DNA from 4 places in the Thalassospira sp. NFXS8 genome. Region 4 is predicted to be linked to each of the others. Evidence: riboswitches for the same ligand, from Rfam matches in the RefSeq annotation. Region 4 holds a riboswitch; each other region holds the start of a gene.

Evidence for each region. A riboswitch is a leader RNA that binds a small molecule or an ion and turns the genes downstream of it on or off. The one in region 4 is predicted to bind cobalamin.
Region 1: linked by a shared signal. The riboswitch ahead of cbiM (cobalt transporter CbiM) and the one ahead of J4E05_RS19870 (CbtB domain-containing protein) in region 4 are both predicted to bind cobalamin.
Region 2: linked by a shared signal. The riboswitch ahead of metE (5-methyltetrahydropteroyltriglutamate--homocysteine S-methyltransferase) and the one ahead of J4E05_RS19870 (CbtB domain-containing protein) in region 4 are both predicted to bind cobalamin.
Region 3: linked by a shared signal. The riboswitch ahead of J4E05_RS08350 (energy-coupling factor ABC transporter permease) and the one ahead of J4E05_RS19870 (CbtB domain-containing protein) in region 4 are both predicted to bind cobalamin.

What each region holds. Positions count from the first base shown of each region.
Region 1 covers NZ_JAGEMF010000001.1:408,112-412,060, forward strand. The annotation lists gene J4E05_RS01870 (right-handed parallel beta-helix repeat-containing protein) at 1-658, opposite strand, end outside; gene J4E05_RS01875 (DUF4198 domain-containing protein) at 958-1,761, shown strand; cobalamin riboswitch at 1,913-2,101, shown strand; gene cbiM (cobalt transporter CbiM) at 2,258-2,881, shown strand; gene J4E05_RS01885 (NikL family nickel/cobalt ECF transporter subunit) at 2,885-3,613, shown strand; gene cbiQ (cobalt ECF transporter T component CbiQ) at 3,610-3,949, shown strand, end outside.
Region 2 covers NZ_JAGEMF010000003.1:256,147-260,095, reverse strand. The annotation lists gene metE (5-methyltetrahydropteroyltriglutamate--homocysteine S-methyltransferase) at 1-1,059, opposite strand, end outside; cobalamin riboswitch at 1,166-1,389, opposite strand; gene J4E05_RS17550 (amino acid ABC transporter ATP-binding protein) at 1,622-2,359, opposite strand; gene J4E05_RS17545 (amino acid ABC transporter permease) at 2,356-3,423, opposite strand; gene J4E05_RS17540 (amino acid ABC transporter permease) at 3,428-3,949, opposite strand, start outside.
Region 3 covers NZ_JAGEMF010000001.1:1,840,213-1,844,161, reverse strand. The annotation lists gene J4E05_RS08360 (nicotinate-nucleotide adenylyltransferase) at 1-88, opposite strand, end outside; gene J4E05_RS08355 (glutamate-5-semialdehyde dehydrogenase) at 88-1,374, opposite strand; cobalamin riboswitch at 1,581-1,798, shown strand; gene J4E05_RS08350 (energy-coupling factor ABC transporter permease) at 1,855-2,535, shown strand; gene J4E05_RS08345 (ABCB family ABC transporter ATP-binding protein/permease) at 2,780-3,949, shown strand, end outside.
Region 4 covers NZ_JAGEMF010000004.1:206,041-209,989, reverse strand. The annotation lists gene J4E05_RS19880 (helix-turn-helix domain-containing protein) at 1-111, shown strand, start outside; gene J4E05_RS19875 (methyl-accepting chemotaxis protein) at 361-2,037, opposite strand; cobalamin riboswitch at 2,271-2,493, shown strand; gene J4E05_RS19870 (CbtB domain-containing protein) at 2,547-2,720, shown strand; gene J4E05_RS19865 (CbtA family protein) at 2,748-3,539, shown strand; gene J4E05_RS19860 (DUF934 domain-containing protein) at 3,685-3,949, opposite strand, start outside.

The DNA.
Region 1 (3,949 bases), on a different contig from region 4:
GACGGATCGCATTATAACAATGACGGATATCGTTGCCGCGAATAACCACATCCCCGGCAATATTGTTGCTGCCAAAAAAGGCACCATTCAAATAGCGATACGGGGCCTTTTCGCCCGGCACCAGTTCGCCGTCATGGACCATCGCCCAATTGATGTAACGCCACAGGCTATCGTCCTGCACCCAGTCACATCGTACGATCGTTAAATGCCGACATGCCGGACCATCAGCGTAAAAAGCATAAGTTCCCCCGACTATCTGCATGTCCTTGAAGGTCAGATGGTGGCTGTTTTCCATGTAAACAGCACTGGGCCAGCACCTTTCGATCCGGATGTTATCAAGCCGGATGTGACACCGGTTAACCATGCGAAATGCAGCATAACGTGTGGCACCGGGGCTGGTAGCCGATACTTCCGGGTCAGGTGGCCGACGGCCATCAATGATCGCACCGTGCTCTCCGCGAATAATAATCGGCTCGGCCGCGGTGCCGTCACAGGGCAAATCAATGGCTTCTGGCAGAAAATAGTTCCCCGGCAACAGGCGGATCAAATCGCCTGGCTGACTGTCATCAATGGCAGCGCGTAGAGTTTTGGTATCGCGCCACTCACTATCAACCCAGTGATGCCCCCCATCGGGTGTCACATAAATCATTCGCAGCATTGCTGGTCCCCTTGTCCCGTCATTCCATCAGCCTGAGGTGATGAAGCCTGAAAACACAGCATAACCATACCACCGGGACACCACACGTGGAAACAGAACAACATTATCCCGGCACACCTTTTTTACAATGCCGGGAAACAGCAAAATAAGGGCAATAATGACATTCATTACATAGACAAATTGAACCTCATACGAATTTTTATTTTTTATGATAAAAGTGATTCCAGTCACTTGACGAAATATTCTGATGAAATTAGCGTCTGCCAACCAACCGAATTTATCGCGTTAGAAAGGGTAAAATGATGCAATTCCTTAAACCATCGACAAGGATGGCATTCGCCACCAGCCTTGTCGTTTTTTCCTGTGTATCAAGTGCCGCACAGGCACATTTTCAGGAACTGATCCCCACCACAAATGTCATTGATCAGGAAACGGGTAAGGATGTGCATTTTGACATGGTCTTCACCCATCCCACCGATATGGGACCAACAATGGAAATGGCATACCCGGTACAATTTGGGATGCAGGTAAATGGCCAGAAAACCGACCTTCTGGACAAGTTAACCCGCCACGATGTCGATGGAAAACAGGCATATCAGGCCGATGTTATCCTGCCACGACCAGCAGGATATGTTTTTTACATTGAACCAGAACCTTACTACGAACCCGCCGAAGGCAAATATATTGTCCAATATACCAAAACCGTCATTGATGCCTTTGGCGATGGCAGCAATTGGGACCAGATGGTTGGCTTTCCGGTCGAAATAGAACCCTTGTCACGGCCTTATGGCCTATGGGCAGGCAATAGTTTTAGCGGCATTGTCAAACATAATGGCAAACCGGTTCCCTTTGCCGAAATCGAAGTAGAATTTCGCAATGATGGCAGCGTGAAACTGCCCAATGGCAGCTTTTCCACCCAGATTATCAAGGCCGATGCCAATGGGACATTTTCCTATACAACTCCCTGGGCTGGCTGGTGGGTTTTTGCGGCCCTGATCGAGGATGGCACCCTGCCAACCCCTGACGGCAAAGCCAATGCACCGGTTGAACGCGGTGGCGTGCTATGGATCAAAACCGATAATCCTGCCCAAACAAGCAACTAACCCTCAATGTTCCTGAATGAAAAGTTATGACGAATTTTTCAGATAAATCGCACAAAAACAAACCTTTACCTGATTACATTACGTCATAACTTTTTATAAAAAATATGAAAAACAGCGTGGCCGCGCTTGACTTTCAAGCTATTCCGCCCCTAGTCTACAGTCTGATCAGGGTGATCCGGGTTCGCCCGGATAAAAGGGAATACGGTGCCGTAATTTTGCCCATGCCGTAGCTGCCCCCGCAACTGTAAGCGACCAGAATTTTCAATGGCCACTGGAACATTCCGGAAAGGCGAAAATTGTACGCGCAAGCCAGGAAACCTGCCTTGATCACAAAAGCTGTATCGGGCGGGGTGTACCGGTGGAACGGCGCGATGATAGCGGGCACATAACCCTTGCTGTGTCGGTCCTTTCCACCGTTATGGACCTTTCCCCGATATTTACAACAACGATGAACCAAGCTGGCACCAACCGGAGCCAACTCAATAAAGGGCGACCAATGCATATTGTGGATGGTGTTTTATCAACCGAGGTCGTAGTTGCCGGTGCAGTCATTGCAGTGGGCGGCATTGCCCTTGGTTTACGACAGGTTTCCATTGAAAATATGCCGCGTATTGCCCTGCTTAGTGCGGTTTTTTTCGTCGCCTCTCTCATTCATGTGCCAATTGGCCCGACCAGCATTCATCTGATCATGAATGGTTTGCTTGGGTTGATACTCGGCTGGGCTGCGGTTCCGGCAGTGTTTATTGCCCTGCTTTTACAGGCTGTCTTTTTCGGGTTCGGTGGCATTACGGTTCTGGGCGTTAATACCGTCAATATGGCGTTGCCCACCATTGTTGTATGGCTGATCTTTGGCCCAATACTTGCCCGAACCGAAGGACGCACCATGATGATTGCCGCGTTTCTTGCCGGGTCATCTTCCATTATGCTTAGTGCCATCATGGTCGGATTATCACTTGCCCTAAGCGGGCAGGAATTTATCGCAACCGCCCGACTTGTTTTTGTCACCAACATTCCAGTCATGATTGTTGAAGGTTTCCTGACGGCAGCGGCCTTTGGACTGATTAAAAAAGTTCGCCCCGCTGTGTTATTATCAGGCCCAAACACCAGCCTGGCGGCCTGACTTATGACAACAGCGTCCGCTATCCATCCAAACTTTTTCCAAACCCGCCTGTCCCAAAACGCCTTTACGGCGCTGGTGCTTGCCGTGCTGACAATTGCCATGCTCGCCCTGCCCGTCACTGCCAGGGCACACAGCTTTCATGTATTTGCGCTGGGGGATGGCAATATCATTGAAGGCTACGCCTATTTCGGCGGCGGCGCACGCCCGCAACATGCAAAGCTGTCGGTCGAAAACGGCGCGGGACAGATCTTACTGCAAGGCGAAACCAACGCGAATGGCGAATTTCGTTTGCAGGTGGACCATCTTGATGACTATGTCATCCGTGCCAATACTGGCGACGGCCACGCGGCATCCTATTTGCTTAAATCATCCGAACTTTCCGACGCCTTGCCAAAGGCGACAAGCAATGCAATCGGAACTGTTGTGGCACTTAACCCGGCTGACAGTGCATCAGACACCGCAACCTCTTTTTCTGCTGCCTCCGACATGGTCGCATCGACGACGGATGAAAACACGGCCTCGCAGCATGTTTCAATAACGCCGGAACAACTTTCGCAACTGGTCAGTCATGCCGTTGCCAAACAGGTAAATCCGCTACGCGAACAAATTGTGGCTTATGAAAACAAGGTTCGTTTTTCCGATATCATCGGTGGACTTGGTATTATTATTGGTATTTTTGGCATAATTGCGTGGTGGCAGGCACGCCAGAAAATATCGAACACATCGAAATGAGCCGCCATATCGTCCTGTCACCGGCCAGCCGGAATACGACAACCGGGATGATTGGCGTTATCGACCCGCGTTTTCGCATTATTTGCACGATCATCTTCGCTGTTTTTATTGTTTCCATCACAAGCTGGCAAGCTGTGGTGGCCACCATCGTGGTGGCTGCAGTTATGGTGGCACTGTCACTGCCAGAATGGCGTAAAACATTGCGCCGGGTGCTGACGATGGACGGTTTTATTTTTGCCACCCTGCTGTTACTGCCCTTCACCTATCCCGGCGATACGGTTTTCACCGTATGGGGTCACGCGGCATCACAACAAGGAATTTATCAGGCGGTCATGA
Region 2 (3,949 bases), on a different contig from region 4:
TTCCTGCTCCAGATCAATCGGCACATGCAAAAGCGAGCATGAAGGTGCCAGTTCAAACAGGTCATTGCCACGCGCCGCAATGGCCGGGGCAATCCAGTCATAAATTGCCTGAAGATCGGCCCGCCAGATATTGCGCCCGTCAATTACGCCAAGCGAAATAACCTGGTTTGGCGCAGCACCGTTAATCACGGCATCAAGCTGCTCGGGTGCCCTGACCAAATCGACATGCAACCCGGCCACCGGCAATGACAACACTGTCGGTAAGTTTTCTCCCAGTTTACCAAAATACGTCGCCAGCATCAGTTTCAATTTTGGAACGGCCTTGCCCAGTACCTCGTACGCCTTTTTAAAAGCCGAACGCTCGGCGTCATCAAGGTCAAGGACCAGGCAGGGTTCATCAATTTGGACCCAGTCAGCACCACTATCTCTAAGCTGGCAAAGCACTTCCGCATATACGGGCAACAACCGGTCCAGCAAGGACAGCGGGTCAAACCCCCGGACCGTGGATTTTGCCAGTTTCAGAAACGTAACCGGCCCCAACAAAACCGGGCGGGTTTTAAAACCAAGTGCTTTTGCCTCGCGAAATTCGTCAACCGCTTTGGTCGAGGCCAGGGTGAAATGCTGTTCAGGGGACAGTTCCGGCACCATATAATGATAATTGGTGTCAAACCATTTGGTCATTTCAAGGGCTGGAATGCCTTTATAGGCCGTTTTACCACAGCAACTTTCTTCCTGTGTATCTCCCCGTGCCATGGCAAAATAGGTGTCGGGTTGAATCAACCCGCCCTGCCAGTCATAGACATCGGGAATTGCACCAACCATGACACAAAGATCAAGCACATGGTCATACAGGGAAAAATCGTTGCTGGGCACATGATCAACACCAAGGCTTTTTTGCCGTGCCCAGTTGGCACACCGCAAGGCCGATGCCTTTTCCTGCAAAGTGGCAAGATCGGACATGCCGGACCAGTAATCCTCCAATGCGAATTTCAATTCGCGCCGTGGGCCGATCCGGGGTGTTCCCAGAGTTGAAACAGGAATGGAAAAATTCTTCGACATAGACTTACCCCAATAAATGGGGGCAAAGGCCAGGCAAAAGCACGCACCCCTGACCGGAAAAACACCGGCAAGAGTACAATACTCCACCGGGGCACCCCGCCCGAGGACGTAACATGAAGTCGCGGCAGGTCTCCTGGCTCACGGGTCACGGCTTTTATCCGGCCTTCCCGAAACGCCTGAACGTCTCAGTGGCCATGCATGGATAAAAGCTCGCCGCTTACAGTTGCGGGGGCAGCTTCGGCATTGCCGTTTCTTCAAACGGCGCACCGAATTCCCTCTTAGCTTCCGCCTGACAATCAAACGAAAGAACCATCGACACGGCTACAGTGCCTCTAAACGCCACAACTGTCAACACAGACATAAAGATTTCTTTATGTCTTATTAAAAAGAAAAACGGTGCCACAAACCGAACATGTGACACCGTCTTCTTTCACCGTATTTGACGGTACATTTTTATATCAGGGCACCGAAAATCAGGCTCGCTTCCGTATTCACGATATCTTTAACGTCCGAAAATACCGGGGTCACCACGACCTGCTATTCGGTTATCGGCCTGCCCTGATTACGCTTTTACCAATCGCGAAAGGAACCGTTGGCTCCGTTCGTCCTGCGGATTGTCAAAAAAGGCATCAGGCGTGGCCGTTTCAACAATTTCACCGGCCTCCATATAAACAACCCGGTCAGCAACCCGGCGGGCAAAACCCATTTCGTGGGTAACAACCACCATCGTCATACCGCCCTCGGCCAGGGCCACCATGGTATCAAGTACTTCGCCAATCATTTCAGGATCAAGGGCCGATGTCGGCTCGTCAAACAGCATGATTTTCGGTTTCATGCACAAGGCACGGGCAATAGCAGCGCGCTGCTGCTGCCCGCCCGATAGCTGACCGGGGAATTTGGCCGCCTGCCCCAGAATTTGCACACGGTCAAGATAGTCCCGCGCGCGTTCCTCGGCTTCCTTGCGACTGGTTTTGCGCGACAGAATTTGCGGCAAGGCACAGTTTTCAAGCACGGTCAGATGCGGAAACAAGTTGAAATGCTGAAACACCATGCCTGCTTCACGGCGGATTTCATCCAGATCCCGCAAATTATCGCCCAGTTCAATACCACGAATGACAACATGGCCGGAATCATGGGATTCAAGTTTGTTCAAACAGCGGATCAATGTGGATTTTCCCGACCCTGAAGGGCCACAAATTACCACCCGTTCGCGTTCGGAAACGCAAAAATCAACATCGCGCAATGCATGAAAGGCCCCGTAATATTTGTTCAGGCCCTGAACATCGATGGCATAGGTCATGAATGATTCCTTGAATTTATGCCGGCTTCAAGATGGCGGGAATATGCGGCAATGCCATAACAAATGACAAAATAGATACCGGCCACAAACAGATAGGCTTCTGTCGATGGCCCCGGCCACGCCGGATCAGTTGCAGCACTGCGCGCCGCACTTAACATGTCGAACACGCCAACGATCAAAACCAGTGCCGTATTTTTAACCATCACGATGGCCGTATTGGTCAAAGGTGGAATAACCTTCTGGATCGCCTGTGGCAAAACGATATGCCAGACCATTCTCCAGTAAGGAATGCCAAGGGCCTGTGATGCCTCGATTTGGCCAGATGGCAAACCTTGCAAACCACCACGAATGACCTCGGCAAGGTAAGCCGCAGCAAAAACCGTTAAGGCCGCAAGGGTTCGCCCCAGTTTATCGATCGTCCAATCGGGCGGCAGAAACAGCGGCAGCAGAATAGCCGCCACAAACAATAGCCCCACCAGCGGCAGCCCTCGCACGATTTCAATAATGAAAATCGACACATTACGCATAACGGGCAAAGACCCGCGCCGCCCCAATGCCAAAACAATGGCAAAAGGAAATGCCAGCCCCAGCGACAATACCGCCAGCAAAAGCGTAACAGGCAGCCCTCCCCATTTGGATGTCGGCACATAGGCAAGGCCCAGAATGCCACCATTCATTAGCACCAGCATCACGGCAATGCCTGCTGCCCACAGCACCAGTAACCGCCCACCCCACATCTTTGGTGAAAGGGTTGCCAAGACCAGCATCACAATCACGATCACCACAATAATGGCCCGCCATTGTTCTTCTGGTGGATACAAGCCGAACAAAATGAAATTCAGCTTTGCCGAAATAAACGCCCAGCAGGCACCACCTGCCCGACATTCGCCAGGCGATGCAACCGTCCAGTGCGCATCAAGTACCGCCCAGTTAAACGCCGGAACAAGACCAATCACGATGCCTAGCGACAGCACCGTTAACAAAACCGATAGCCAGTCGCCAAATAACAGAGTGAACAGGCGATGAATGGCAGGCCGGTTAGCTGGTATATTTGGATGTGCCATGTCCTTAACGCTCCACCAACGCAATTTTGGCATTAAACCGGTTCATAATCAGCGAAACGGTCAGCGAAACCGTCAAAAATACACCCAGCATGACCATAATGCTTTCCAGTGCCTGCCCCGTCTGATTGATAACGGTATTTACAACCAGTCCCAGTTCCGGATAGCCCACTGCCACCGCCAACGTGGTGTTTTTCACCGTTGAAAGATATTGGGATGTCATTGGTGGAACGATGATGCGCAGAGCCTGCGGCAGAACAATGCGAAACATAATTTGTCGGTCGCGAAGGCCCAGTGCCCGGCCCCCTTCCCATTGCCCTTTGTCAACCGCCTCGATCCCGCCGCGAATGATTTCGCCGGTAAATGCCGTTGTGTACAGCGCCAGGCCGATGGTGATTGCCGCAAATTCCGGTGACAAATACATGCCACCTCGAAAATTCAGCCCATGCAACACGGGACTTTCAAGACCAAGCGGCACATCCGCCAACCACCAGATAACAATGCTACCCAAAAACCATATAGCCGCATA
Region 3 (3,949 bases), on a different contig from region 4:
AATGGCCCTCGTGGGCGGGGTTGAAAGACCCGCCCAGTAATCCGACTCGGGGTGGGGCATTGTGACGGCGCGGAATGCGAACGCTCATCACGGGCGGGTTTGCCCGGTGCCACGCACCACATATTTATAGCTGGTCAATTGTTCGACTCCGACCGGGCCACGTGCATGCAACTTGCCGGTCGAAATGCCAATTTCCGCGCCCATGCCAAATTCGCCGCCATCGGCAAACTGGGTTGATGCATTGACAATGACAATGCCGCTATCCACCCCGTTTAAAAATGCCTCGGTCGCGGCGCTGTCTTCGGCCAGGATGGCATCGGTGTGGTGTGACCCGTAATGGTTAATGTGGTGAATGGCATCTTTTACGCCATCAACGGTTTTGATCGACACAATCGCATCAAGATATTCGGTTGACCAGTCAGCCTCGGTTGCCGGTTTGATGCGGGCATCAAGACCACAGGCGGTGTCGTCGCCACGCATTTCACAGCCTGCTTTGGCAAGGGCATCGGCAAGGGCGGGTAACAGAGTGCCAATAACGGCACGATCAATTAAAACGGTTTCGGTCGAGCCACAAACCCCCACCCGGCGCATTTTGGCATTCAGCACAATGTCGTTAATTTTGGCAGGGTTGGCACTGGCGTGAATATAGGTGTGGCACAGCCCTTCCAGATGTTTGAACAACGGAATACGGCTTTCATCGGTGATGCGCTGGATCAGGGATTTGCCCCCGCGCGGTACAATCACGTCAATATAATCCGACAGTTTCAGCATTTCGCCAACCGCCGCGCGGTCGGTCACCGGGATCATTTGAATGCAGGCGTCGGGCAGGCCAGCCTCGATCACGCCCTGTTTCATGCAATCAAAAATGGCGCGCGACGAATTAAAGCTTTCCGACCCGCCGCGCAAAATGGCGGCATTGCCCGATTTAAGGCACATGGCGGCGGCATCGGCCGTGACGTTGGGGCGGCTTTCATAAATGATGCCAATCACACCAAGCGGCACACACACGCGCGCAATATCCAGCCCGTTATGTTCCGGGGTCCAGCGTGCCATTTCGCGACCAACGGGATCGTTTTGTCTGGCAACGTCTTCAACACCCTTTGCCATCGCTTCAACGCGGGCCGGGGTAAGTTCCAACCGATCCAGCAGGGCGGCCGTCAGGCCTTTTTTGCGCCCGCCTTCCATATCAACCGCATTGGCAGCCAGAATTTTATCGGCATTTTCGCGGATCAGCCGTGCGGCATAATTCAGGGCATCAATTTTTGGCTGTGACGGGACCTGGGCCAGAATCAAGGCAGCATCGCGTGCGGCAATGCCGATGCGAAGCATAAGGTGTGAAATGTCCTGGTTTTCAGTGCTGGCAAGTGCCGTCATGGTCCCGTTTCCGTTTGTGGGCACCGCTGGTTTGGGGCGGTGCGGTCTTAAATTGTAAAATCGTCAACAAATTAGCAACATAGTCCGCCCCGCATACAACTGCAATCACCTTGGTGCTGTTTGCGGCTGCGGTTTATTACGGATCCAAACTATGTCGGATTTTCGCTTTTTGCGGGTGATATTTCATACCGGTACTGGGCCGCGTCTGTTACCGTGATGCTTCGGGTTTCTTCATTGGTGTGACTGATGGGGAATAATAGGGAATATGGTGCGGTAATTTGCCTGGCAACCTGCCAAATCCATAACTGCCCCCGCAACTGTAAGTGCCGGTTGCCTCCTTGATGTCACTGGGGTTCACCCCCGGGAAGACGGAATGGCAACAATCGGCACAAGTCAGGAGACCTGCCCGAATTTTTGTCACTGACAGGATCAGTAAAACTGGCCTGTTCATGCACGGTGGGTGCAAGAAAGGATTATATTATGCATATCGAACCTGGCGTCGTTGACGGCGCCAAAATCGCATTAAGCTATGCCACAGCAACCGGTGCGGTGGGGATGGCCATGAAAATGGCAGTCGATACCGCACGTCGCGATGGTGTTGGCTCGCTTCTGGTGCGCAGCCTGATAACCACAGCGCTGGTTTTTTTCTTTTTCGAGGTACTGCCCCATCACCCGGTCGGGGTGTCGGAAGTTCATCTGATTTTGGGATCAACCCTGTTTCTGATTTTCGGCGCGGCCCCGGCGGCCATCGGTCTGGCGTTGGGTTTGCTGGTGCAGGGGGTGTTCTTTGCCCCGTTCGATCTGCCGCAATACGGCATGAACCTGACGACGCTTCTGGTGCCATTGTTTGCAATGGGTGTGCTGGCGGAAAAGGTTATTCCGCGCAAACGTGCCTATAAGGATGTTTCATATTGGCAGGCGCTGGTGCTTTCAACGTCCTATCAGGGCGGGATTGTGTGCTGGGTTGGTTTCTGGGCCTTTTATGGTCAGGGCTTTGGCATGGAAAATGTCGGCCATGTTGCCAGTTTTGGGGCGGCCTATATGACGGTTGTGCTGGTCGAACCGCTTATTGATCTGGCTATTCTGGCGGCGGTTAAAACCCTGTATCGTTTTCGCGATAGCGGGCTGTTCGAGCGCCGGTTATATTGCGCGGCAAACTAGCAGGCCACTTTGGTTTTAATTTTGGCTTTGACGTTGGGGCATTTCCGGCTTGGGCTGGAAATGCCCTTTTTGTGTTAAGGCAGGGCCGTTGTTTCGATGTTTCACACAATATGTTGCCCTTCATGTGCTTGCCAAATTGCCTAATACGGGCCATTTGTGGAAGGTGGGTTTGGGGAAATGGTTCATTGTGCTGGCGTTTTGCGGCATTGCCCACATCGGGGACGGGTTCAACAAGGATTAAGACGTGAAAAAAACCGGTGCAAAAGAATCGTCGGCCCGCGCCGATCTGGGCGTGATCAAAACCTTTCTGCCCTATTTATGGCCCAAGGGCGAAAAGGAACTGAAAATTCGCGTTGTGGTCGCGCTTTTGTTCCTGGTCGGGGCGAAGGTCGCCAATGTGTATGTGCCGGTTCTATACAAATATGCTGTTGATGCACTGGGCGGGGGCAAGGCTGCTGCCAATGGTGATGTTGCGGCTTTGGTGACGGTGCCGGTCAGTCTGATTATCGGCTATGGCCTGGTTCGGGTGTTATCCTCGGCCTTTGGTGAAATTCGCGATGCGGTTTTTGCCAAGGTTGCCCAGCGCGCCATTCGCAATTCGGCCCTAAGCGTGTTTGAACATTTACATGCGTTATCGTTGCGCTTTCATCTCGACCGTCAGATGGGCGGGCTGTCGCGTGCCATTGAACGCGGGGTGAAGGGCATTGAATTTTTGCTGTCCTTCATGCTGTTCAACATCCTGCCGACCCTGCTTGAGATCGTGATGGTGTCGGTCATTTTGTGGGTTCTTTATGATGTCTGGTTCGCGCTGATCACGTTTGTGACCATCATCATCTATATTGCCTTTACCCTGATCGTGACCGAATGGCGGATGAAATATCGCCGCGAAATGAACATGCGCGACGACGAAGCCAATACCAAGGCGATTGACAGCCTGATCAATTATGAAACGGTCAAATATTTCAATAACGAAGCGCATGAATCATCGCGCTATGACCATGCCTTGCGCGGATATGAAGTTGCCGCCGTCAAATCGCAGGAATCGTTATCGAAGCTGAATATTGGTCAGGGGGCAATTATTGCGGTTGGCCTGGTTTTAAACATGTTGCTGGCGGCAAATGGCGTTAAAAACGGCAATATGACCGTGGGCGATTTTGTGCTGGTAAATACCTATCTGTTACAGCTTTACATGCCGCTGAACTTTTTGGGATTTGTCTATCGCCAGATCAAACAGTCGCTGACCGATATGGAACGCATGTTTTCCCTGCTTGATGTTGGCAAGGAAGTGGAAGATAGCCCCGGTGCCCGTGATCTTGTGTGTCAGGAAGCCACGGTGCGGTTTGAAGATGTGCATTTTGCCTATAACGAAGACCGGCAAATTCTAAAAGGGGTCAGCTTTGAGGTGCCGGCAGGC
Region 4 (3,949 bases):
ATCGCCCGCATCATCGCGCTAGGCTATCAAATGCTGGCAACCGAAAAGCAAAAAGGAAACACGCCCGAAACCGCCAATCTTCTGTTCCTTATGCAAGCCGCACTTTTATAAAGCTGGTATAAAGTCATGGAGACCACAACAGTCCCTAAAACCTTTTGGTACAACGCAAAGGATGCCAGGCAGAAAAGCCATGCGTTATCTGCTTTCCCGGGAAGGGCGGTTTCTCCACCAGTAACCCAATGTCAAAGCAACATGTACCTGACAAACAAGGTACGTCGTCACCGCCCAAACACAGAAAGCCCCGCAGCAAGCTCGATCTGCGGGGCATAAATTTTCAACAGTTGATTTAGCCGCCTGTCATCAGGCCGCTTTTACCGCAAGCAGGAACTGTTCAACCCGACTGCGCAAGACTTCCGATTGTTCTGAAAGCTCGCCAGACGCCGCCAGTACCTGTTCCGCAGCAGCACCGGTCGAGGATGCAGCCTCGGTGACACCGGAAATATTCTGTGAAACTTCGCTGGTCCCCGACGATGCCTGTTGAACATTTCGGGTAATTTCCTGTGTCGCTGCCCCTTGTTGCTCAACCGCGCTGGCAATATTTGACGCTATTTCATTGATTTGGGCAATTGTGCCCCCAATCGATTGAATAGCCGTCACAGCATCACGGGTTTCATTTTGAATGCCGGTAATCTGGCTGGTGATTTCATCTGTGGCGCGCGCCGTTGCCGAAGCCAGGTTTTTCACCTCGGCGGCAACAACGGCAAACCCTTTGCCTGCTTCGCCAGCACGGGCGGCCTCAATCGTGGCATTTAACGCCAAAAGGTTGGTTTGATTGGCAATATCGTTAATCAGATTAACGACTTCGCCAATTTTGTGTGCGGCCTGCGCAAGGCCCTGTATCTGGGCATTTGTATGTTCAGCATCGTTAACCGCCTTGGTTGAAATCCGGGCTGATTGGCTAACCTGATGGCTGATTTCATTAATCGACGCGCTTAATTCCTCGGCTGCACTGGCGACGGTCTGCACATTATTGGACGCCTGATCCGATGCCGCCGCCACGGCAGTCGACTGACGGCTGGTTTCCTCGGCAGTCGCGGTCATCGATTGCGCGGTTGCCTGCATTTCCGTCGCGGCCGACGCAACTGTTTTCAATACAGCGCTAACATCGGCATCAAAATCGGTTGTCAGCTTATCAATCATCTCGGTACGTCGCTGCCGGCGTTTCTGGGCTTGCTGTTCATTTTCGGCAAGCTCCGCCGCCTTGATCATGTTTTCCTTAAAAATCAGTACCGCATCGGCCATATTGCCGATCTCGTCCTTGTGATCCTGACCGGGAATTTCCACCGATTTATCGCCTTCGGCCAATGTTCGCATGGCGTCGGTAATTGCCAGAATCGGAGAGGAAATTCCCCGTCCAACGACAATCGCGGCCCCTATCCCCAAAATCAGCGCAACCGCCGAAACCACAACCGACGTTATAACAGCCATTTCGGTCGCATTGCTTGCGCGCGGGCCAAGTTCGTCCTGCTCGGCTTTCAACTTGAGTTTCAATTGTTCCATTGCCGCAGCAACCTTCGGCCCAATGACATCAAGTGTATTACGCACCAAATCATCCCGACGTGTTAGTGATACCGGGTCATCCTCTCGGCTCAGCACAATAACTTCGTCAAATGTACTAATGTAGGTTTTAAGTTCCTCATCAACGGTCAGAAGCATAGCGCGGACGTCTTCATTCCTATTTGAAGCCGCAAGTTGCTGATTTAATTCCAGCGTCTTTGAAGCACGCGTTTTTGCTGTATTTCCGGAATTTTCCGATTTGGTCAGAAGAAAATCCTTCACCCCCAAACGTGCTTCCAAAAGATTGGCCTGCACCCGCCCCGCAAGGTTGGTCTGCAATGCCAGGTGGCGATAACTTTTAAAATTATCATCCGCTGCCCGCAACGAAACCCCCGAAACAACGGCAATCACCAGCAGAAGTGCTATGATAATGCCGAACCCGCCAAATATTTTTGTTGGAATATTGATATTTTTAAGCATATCGCCCCCGGCAAAACACAGGCCGCAAATGCCGCCTGAATCTATATCATTGTATAGAACTGTCCCTGATTTTGCCTTGAACAACAGTGATTTAGGTCACACAATAGAATTTTCATCATCCATAAGTATGGGTTATTTTTTATTTGCCAAATAAATCCACACTTTGGGAACTGTTCTTTTGAGCAAGCACCATCAGCCCCGGTTTTAACTTTCCCCTGAAGCGATAGTTTGGCATAGTCGACTCCTGTGTCGGGTTTGGCCGGTTTGGCCAAGGGAACACGGGAGAAGACGCAATTCACAACTTTTAATTGCGTTCTTTGCGCCCGGGCTGCCCCCGCAACTGTGAGTGACGAGTTGGAAACGGGAATGGTCACTGATCCGGACAAACAGGATCGGGAAGGCTGTTTTCAGCGACGACGCACGAGCCAGGAAACCTGCCCGCACGGACGATGGCGTGAAATTGTTTAGCCATTCGGGACATACAAAAACTCGGAGGGAGTTTTCTGAAAATGACGACAGCAACCAAAACAGTATCTTTGGGAATAAGCCAGCGTATTGCCGCTGCCGCCGTGGCAATGGTACTGGGCGGGGTTTTGTTGTATGGGGCCGGTTTTGCCAGTGCCAATACCTTGCATAATGCCGCCCACGACGGGCGCCATGCTTTTGCGTTTCCCTGCCACTAAGGCACACCTTCCCAAAAGGTCTTTGACATGATCCAACGTATCCTGTTCGCTGCGATTTTCGCGGGCGTGCTTGGTGGCGTGTTTATTTCCGCTGCCCAGCATTTAAAAGTCACCCCTCTTATCCTTGAGGCTGAAACCTACGAGGAAATGGACGCCGGCGCAGCAACACCGGAACCGGCATCTGCCCCCCATGATATATCCATCGCAGGTCATGATCATACTCATGACCATGCTGGCATCACAGCCAATACCGACCATGATCACGCCGCAACAATGGCGAGCGAGCATCATCACGATGAAAATGCCTGGGCACCACAAGACGGGTTTGAACGGGTTTCCTATACTTTGCTCGCCAATATCGTAATTGGTGTCGGTTATGCCCTGTTGTTATGTGCCGGTATTGTATTGCGCGGTAAAGACATCACCATTCGCCAGGGCATGATGTGGGGAATGGGCGGTTTTATGGCTTTTTCACTTTTTCCAGCACTGGGTCTTCCGCCCGAATTGCCCGGTTCGGTGGCGGCCCCGCTTGAAGCACGTCAGATATGGTGGTTAAGTGCTGCCATTGGCGGTGCAGCAGGATTGGCCCTGATCGCCTTTGGTAAAGGCTGGGTTTACAAACTGATTGGCCTGGTCGCCATTATCACCCCCCATATATATGGGGCACCACATGTCAAGGAAGCCCTTGGCGGCGCCCTGCCCGCTGAACTCGCCGCCGAATTTGCCATAGCGTCAATTATAACCAGCGCGGCTTTCTGGCTGGTTTTGGGCGGTTTGTCCGGCGCGTTTCTGGCCCGCAGGCCTTTATCGCAGACATAATATCGGGGAGACGACCACGCATTGCCCATCCAAATCCACGAAAAAATGCATCCTTGAAGGGTGCATTTTTATTTGGGGGTATATAAAAAAATGGACACCAAAAGGTGCCCATTCAAGGTTCAGTCGGCAGTTTATATCGAATATCTTACGACGTCGCATCGTCAAGAACAGCCCGACGACGATCACGCAAGGACCCTGCCGTCGCGCGACCATCACCGGTCGGCTGGTAATAAACCGTCATATCCCGCAGGGCTGCACGCACTTTTTCAAGGGCAGTTTCAACGTCGTCAGACAGTTCATAGGCATCAAAACCACAACGATGCATATACAAAATCTGATCGCGCAGCACATCACCAACGGCCCGCATTTCTCCGGCATAGCCATAACGCTCACGCAAAACGCGGCCATAG